2 regions of the Bradyrhizobium sp. 604_D8_N2_3 genome follow, and region 2 is predicted to be linked to the other one. Evidence: predicted binding sites of a transcription regulator. Region 2 holds the regulator's gene; the other holds the start of a gene.

Region 1 (3,407 bases), 3.9 Mb from region 2:
AAGGTGGTGACGGCCTTGCCGGCGCTGGCGACGTTCTCGCCGTGGGTCTCGGCCGCCTTGGTCGCGGCGTCGATCTCGGCCGCGCTCTCGCCGACCGAGATGATGAACTGCGATGCGCTGGCCGCGTTGCCGGACACCTCGCTGGTGGTGGCATTCTGCTCGGCGACCGCGCCGTTGACGGTGTCGAACACCGGGCGGATCGCCTCGATCGCCTGCGCGATGCGATGCACGGCGTCGGCCGAGCCGGCGGCGTCGCGCTGGAGCGCGTCGATCTTCCTGGTGATCTCCTCCGTCGCGCCCTGGGTCTGCACCGCGAGCGCCTTCACTTCGGTGGCTACGACCGCAAAGCCCTTGCCGGCCGCACCCGCACGCGCGGCCTCGATGGTGGAGTTGAGCGCGAGCAGCGTCGTCTGCCGCGCGATCTGCGCGATCAGATTGACGACGTTGCCGATGGCGGCGGAGGATTCACGCAGGCGGTCAACGTTGGCGCGGGCTTCCTGCGCTGCGGCGCTGGCTTCGTCGGCGAGCTTGGCGGCCTCGCGCACCTGCGCGCCGATGCCTTGCGCGGACTGGGTGAACTTGTCGGCGGCATGGGCGAAGGTTGAGGCGTTCGACTGCGCCGCATTGGTGCGACCGGTGAGGGCGTCGGTGCGCTCGCGAATATCCGCGAGCGTTGCCGCGGTCGCCTCCGCGCCGCCGGCGACCGAGTTGGCGGCCCGCTCGAGCTGGCGGATCATGGCGCCGAGCTCGAGTTCCAGCAGTTCCAGGATTTCCCTGGCGGAATCGCCCTCGGCCGACAGGGCAGGCGCGGGATCGACCGGCGACGGCGCGGCCTGCGGGGGTGCCACGGGCGCGGACAAGTCGGGCAGACGCTTCCGAAACAATGCGAACGCCATCAGGTCACTCTTGTCGGGGAACGGGCGGTTGCTATTTTCGCAGGCCGGAATGAAATCAGGGTTAACGGTGCCTGGCTCCTAGGCACGGGGCACTACGGTATTACCTTAAAGTCGTAGAGCCTCTTTCATTCCGGTGGGTTGGCGGCCTATAAGGCCGCGCTTCCCACGCTCACCTTTGGCGCACGATTCCTTACGAGACACGCATGGCCGGACATTCCCAATTCAAGAACATCATGCACCGCAAGGGGCGGCAGGATGCCCAGAAGTCGAAGCTGTTCGGCAAGCTGGCGCGGGAAATCACCGTCGCGGCCAAGCTGGGCACGCCCGACCCCAACATGAACCCGCGCCTGCGCGCCGCCATCATCGCGGCGCGCCAGGAGAACATGCCGAAGGACAATATCGAGCGCGCCGTCAAGAAGGCGCTCGGCAATGAGGGCGAGAACTATGACGAGATCCGCTACGAGGGTTACGGCCCCGGCGGCGTCGCCGTCATCGTCGAGGCGCTGACCGACAACCGCAACCGCGCCGCCTCCGACATCCGCTCCTTCTTCACCAAATCGGGCGGCAATCTCGGCGAAACCGGCTCGGTCTCCTTCATGTTCGACCGCACCGGCATCATCGAATACGACCGCAGCGTCGCCTCCGACGACGCGGTGCTGGATGCCGCGATCGAGGCCGGCGCCGACGACGTGGTATCGAGCGAAGGCGGACACGAGATCTACGCCTCGACCGAAGGCTATCGCGACGTCGCCAAGGCGCTGGAAGCCAAGTTCGGCGAGCCGCGCAAGGCTGCGCTGATCTGGAAGCCGCAGAATACGGTCGCGGTCGACGACGAGACCGGCGAGAAGCTCCTGAAGCTGATGGATCTGCTCAACGAGCACGACGACGTCCAGCACGTCTACGCCAATTTCGAGATGTCGGACGCGCTGTTGGCGAAGATGGGCGGCTGAGGTCGCTAATCCCAATCTCCGCTGTCGTCGCCCGGCTTGACCGGGCGACCCAGTATTCCAGAGACGCCAGAAGGATACGGAGAAGCCGCGGCGTACTGGATACCCCGCTTTCGCGGGGTATGACCGCGTGCCTTGTGGTCGTCATCGCGGGCGCCCAATCGCGACACCCCACTTCCCCTGTTACTTCCGTTCTGTTTCTGTTTCCCCCACCGCAGCCAGCCGCTATCACTGGCCCATGACTGCGCTCCCGATTCGTGGCCCCGTTCGCATCATCGGCATCGACCCCGGCCTGCGCCGCACCGGCTGGGGCGTGATCGAGGCCGAGGGCAATCGCCTGATCTACGTCGCCTGCGGCTCGGTGGAACCGCCGGACGATTTGCCGCTGGCGAGCCGGCTGCTCGCGATCCATGAGGGGCTTGCCGCTGTCCTGTCCGGTCACAAGCCGATGGAAGCCGCGGTCGAGCAGACCTTTGTGAACAAGGACGGCGTCGCGACGCTGAAGCTCGGCCAGGCCCGCGGCGTCGCCATGCTGGCGCCCGCGATGTTCGGCATTACTGTCGCCGAATACGCGCCGAACCAAGTCAAGAAGACGGTGGTCGGCGCCGGCCACGCCGACAAGCACCAGATCGCGATGATGCTGAAGATTTTGCTGCCGAAAGCCGAGCCGCCGTCAGCGGACGCCGCCGACGCGCTCGCCATCGCCATTACCCACGCCCATCATCGCCAAAGCACGGCGCTCAGGCTGAAGGTGGCGGGCTTATGATCGGCAAGCTCAAGGGCCTGATCGATTCCTACGGCGAGGATTATGTGCTCCTCGACGTCGGCGGGGTCGGCTATCAGGTGCATTGCTCGGCCCGCACGCTGCAGCATCTGCCCTCGCCCGGCGAGGCCGCGGTGCTGTCGATCGAGACTTACGTCCGCGAGGACCAGATAAAGCTGTTCGGCTTCCGCACCGACCAGGAGCGCGAATGGTTTCGCCTGCTCCAGACCGTGCAGGGCGTCGGCGCCAAGGTCGCGCTCGCCGTGCTCGGCACGCTGGCGCCTTCCGACCTCGCCAACGCGATTGCGCTGCGCGACAAGGCCGCGGTGGCACGCACGCCGGGCGTCGGCCCCAAGGTTGCCGAGCGCATCGTTACCGAGCTGAAGGACAAGGCGCCTGCTTTCGCCAATGTCGATCCCGCCGTCGTGCATCTCGCCGGCGCCGTCGACGACCAGCGCGCGCCGCGCCCGGTGGCAGATGCGATCTCTGCGCTGGTCAATCTCGGCTACGGCCAGCCGCAGGCGGCTGCCGCTATTGCATCCGCATCGCGCAGCGCGGGCGAGAGCGCCGAGACCGCGCAACTCATCCGGCTAGGCCTGAAGGAGCTGTCGAAGTGAGCGCGGCCCACGCCAATCCCGTCGCCGCCCTGTTTCGTCGCCTTTCGCGCGTGGCCGGTATCGTCGTGATTTTCTCCATTGTCGGGCCGCTGACGACCGCCGCGTTGGTTGCTGTGACGGTAACGGCGCTCGGCGCCGCGGTGCTGCAGATGTTTCTCGTGTTCCTCGAACTGGAAGCACTGCG
Region 2 (3,407 bases):
CCTCGGCCGGCGATGGCGATTTCAATCCTGGCCCGACCTGCCGGCCGGGAATGGCTGCATCAGCCGATCGGCAGGCGGGTGATGGTTGTCCGGCTGTCGGTGATGGTCTGCGGCTTGTGCTCGCGCTCGCCGAGCGGCTGGGTCACCGGTAGCTGCAGCACGGTCGCACGCTGGCCTTCGACCAGCTGCGTCACCAGCACGGATTTGCCGTCGGGGAATTCGATCGCATCATGATGGCGATCGGGAATGTGCGGATCGATCTTGCCGAACTTGCCGACGCGCGAATTGACGGTGCGCGTCCAGATCCAGCGATTGTCGTAGCGGACGTTGTCGGCGAAGGCGAGCTCCGTCCCCGGGAGCAGGCAGACCGCGACGGTCGGATCGGCCGCGGAGGCAAAGCCGCGCGTCGAGGTGCCGCGGAAGGTTGTCGTGACGATCGTCTCGCCGACTTCGGCGGGACGCGACGCGACGGCATGCAGGCTGTAGTCACACATCGGGTGCTCCTCATGCAGGGATAGCGACCCACGTCTCTTAATCGAGGCGCAGGCCTCTATCAGAGTGGAAATACCAAACGTTCTGCCGGGTTGTAGGCAAATCTACGGCTCGCCGCCGCAGGCCGCAATCACATTAACTTTCCCGAATCCACCAGGAACAAAGCCCGCCCCTTTGCATTCTGCGGGCGCGTGTCAGCGCCCCGCAGGCGCCGACCAGCCGGAATATTGCCAGCCCGGCCGCGACGGTTGGTCGACGGCCTTGCGGACTTGCTCGCTTACGGCGGTGTCCTTGCGGACACGGGGCCGCGATTGCGCGGCCAAGGCTTGCACGGCCAAGGCTTGCACGGCCAAGGCTTGCGACGCTGATGCTGCGATCAGCGCCACAGCAATTTTGCTCGGAACGATCCGGCGCATGACTTCTCCTCGAACCTGAAGGCCGCGAAGCAGGGCTGCTTCGTGCGGCGTGCCGAGGATTTACCGTCGGAGGAGGGGCCGGATAATCTGCGCGAAACCAGAAAGACTATCCAGCGGAAGCGGACAATCGTCCGCTCCAATCTCGGATCAGCGATGCCGATCGAAAGAGCGCGGGGCGCCCAATAACCGATACCGGCACGTCCGGTATCAATACTTCCGGTACAGCCCGATCAGCTTGCCCTGGATCTTCACCCGGTTGGGCGGGAGGATGCGGACCTCATAGGCGGCGTTGGCGGGCTCGAGCGCGATCGAGGCGCCGCGGCGGCGGAAGCGCTTGAGCGTCGCCTCCTCGTCGTCGATCAGCGCCACCACGATATCGCCGGTATCGGCGCTCTCGTTGCGCTGGATCAGCGCCATGTCGCCGTCGAGAATGCCGGCCTCGACCATGGAATCGCCGCGCACTTCGAGCGCGTAATGTTCGCCCGAGCCGAGCATGTCAGGCGGTACGCTGATGGTGTGGCTGCGGGTCTGCAAGGCCTCGATCGGCGTGCCGGCCGCGATGCGGCCCATCACGGGGACCGCGACGGGGCGCTCGCCCTCGTCCGCCGGCGGGCTCGAAGTCGTGCGGACCTTGCCGAGATTGCCTTCGATGACGCTCGGTGTGAAGCCGCGGCGGCTGCCGGCGGCGGCCTGAAGCTCGGGCAGCTTGATCACCTCGATGGCGCGGGCCCGGTTGGGCAGGCGCCGGATGAAGCCGCGCTCCTCGAGCGCGGTGATCAGGCGATGGATGCCTGATTTCGAGCGCAGGTCGAGCGCGTCCTTCATCTCATCGAAGGAGGGCGGCACGCCGCTTTCCTTCAGCCGTTCGCTGATGAACCGCAGGAGCTCGTATTGTTTGCGCGTTAACATCTCGACCAAAATCCCCCGGTTGATGTCGTTCGATTCCGAGACGCTGAATTCAGCAGTAAGCCGCTACATTCTCGAAACAAATCATGAACGGACACTATATGTTCGATACATGTTCCGCAACTGCTTAATTTACCGTGAACGCGACAAAGTTCGCGGAACGCACGCGAACGAAGCGATCACACGGGCAGCCGCAAGACCTCGCAAGGCGTGCCGGCTTCGGCCTTCGGCGCGAATGGCGCGCGCACGAGAAGTGCCTGTGCCGCAGCAAGATTCGCAAGCAGCGAGGAATCCTGGTGATTGACCGGAAGGGCGACGAGCGTGCCGTCGTCGCGCAGCTCGAGGCGTGCGCGCAGGTAATCCTCGCGCTGGTCATTGGCGCCGACATCGCGGCCGAGCACCGCGCGTTCGCGGCGGTGATGAATCATCGAACGGCCCGAAAGCGCGCGAATCAACGGCACCATGAACAGGAAGCCGCAAACGTAAGATGACACGGGATTGCCGGGCAGGCCGATCACACGCATCGCGCCGAGCCGCCCGTTCATCATCGGCTTGCCCGGCCGCATCGCGATCTTCCAGAACGCCATCGAGATACCTTCGTCCCTCAGCGCCTGCTGGACCAGATCGTGGTCCCCGACCGACGCGCCGCCGGTCGTGATCAGGATGTCCGCGCCGCTCTCCCGCGCGCGGCCGATGCCGGCCGTGGTGGCCTCCAGCGTGTCGGCGGCAACCCCGAGGTCGATGGTATCGGCGCCCTCGCTGCGGGCGAGCGCGTGCAGGGCATAACCGTTGGAATAGACGATCTGGCCGTGACCCGGCGTCGTACCCGGAATCACCAGCTCGTCGCCGGTGGCGAGGATCGCGACCTTCGGGCGTCGCCGGACCGGCAGTTGCGGGTAATTCATGCCGGCGGCGAGCGCGAGGTCGCGCTCGGTGAGCCGGGCCCCTTTGCGCAGCAGCACGTCGCCTTCCGAGAAGTCGACGCCGGCGGGGCGGATGTGCCGCCCCGTTACGGCGGCTTCCTTGATGGTGATGCGCTTGCCGTCCGCGATCGTGTCCTCCTGGATCACGACCGCATCAGCGCCATCGGGAACGACACCGCCGGTGAAGATACGCACGGCCTCGCCGGCGCCGACCGATCCCGCAAACGGTCGGCCCGCCGCGACCTCGCCGATCAGGGTGAGCTGGGAGTCGATCTGCGCCGCATCGACCGCGCGCACCGCATAGCCGTCCATTGCCGACATCGCCTGCGGCGGCTGCGTGCGCCGCGCCGCGACGTCGCGCGCCAGCACGCGGTGGAAGGCCGCGTCGAGCGCGATCATCTCTTCAGGCAGCGGCTCTGCGCCCGCCAGCACCGCAGCGAGCGCGTCGGAAACCGGCATCAGGGCCACGGGTGAAAACTCCTGCTGGGCCCGTTCGGGCAAATCGGCGGCGAGAGTTCTAGCCGAGTGCAGGCGCAGAGGCAAAACAGTGGCCGCGCAGGATGATTTATCCTGCGTCATCCGCTCTGCGATGAAGGGTGAGCATCAAGTCCGCCGCGGCATGATCCAGAAGGCGAGACAGACCGGTACGAGGATGGCCATGGCGAGGACG

What was found. Region 2 encodes LexA, which represses DNA repair genes until DNA is damaged. Its sites were predicted from a motif close to TGTTCNNNNTGTGTTCNG; they were not measured.
Region 1: a site for LexA is predicted at 2,034-2,051, ahead of ruvC (crossover junction endodeoxyribonuclease RuvC). Genes of this name have one in related genera too.

The regions. Positions count from the first base shown of each region.
Region 1 is NZ_JBPWPM010000001.1:1,282,741-1,286,147, forward strand. It holds gene AB7245_RS06020 (methyl-accepting chemotaxis protein) at 1-896, opposite strand, end outside; gene AB7245_RS06025 (YebC/PmpR family DNA-binding transcriptional regulator) at 1,100-1,846, shown strand; gene ruvC (crossover junction endodeoxyribonuclease RuvC) at 2,082-2,609, shown strand; gene ruvA (Holliday junction branch migration protein RuvA) at 2,606-3,223, shown strand; gene AB7245_RS06040 (hypothetical protein) at 3,220-3,407, shown strand, end outside.
Region 2 is NZ_JBPWPM010000001.1:5,212,429-5,215,835, reverse strand. It holds gene AB7245_RS24805 (hypothetical protein) at 60-494, opposite strand; gene AB7245_RS24800 (hypothetical protein) at 687-908, opposite strand; gene lexA (transcriptional repressor LexA) at 1,116-1,817, opposite strand; gene AB7245_RS24790 (molybdopterin molybdotransferase MoeA) at 1,994-3,205, opposite strand.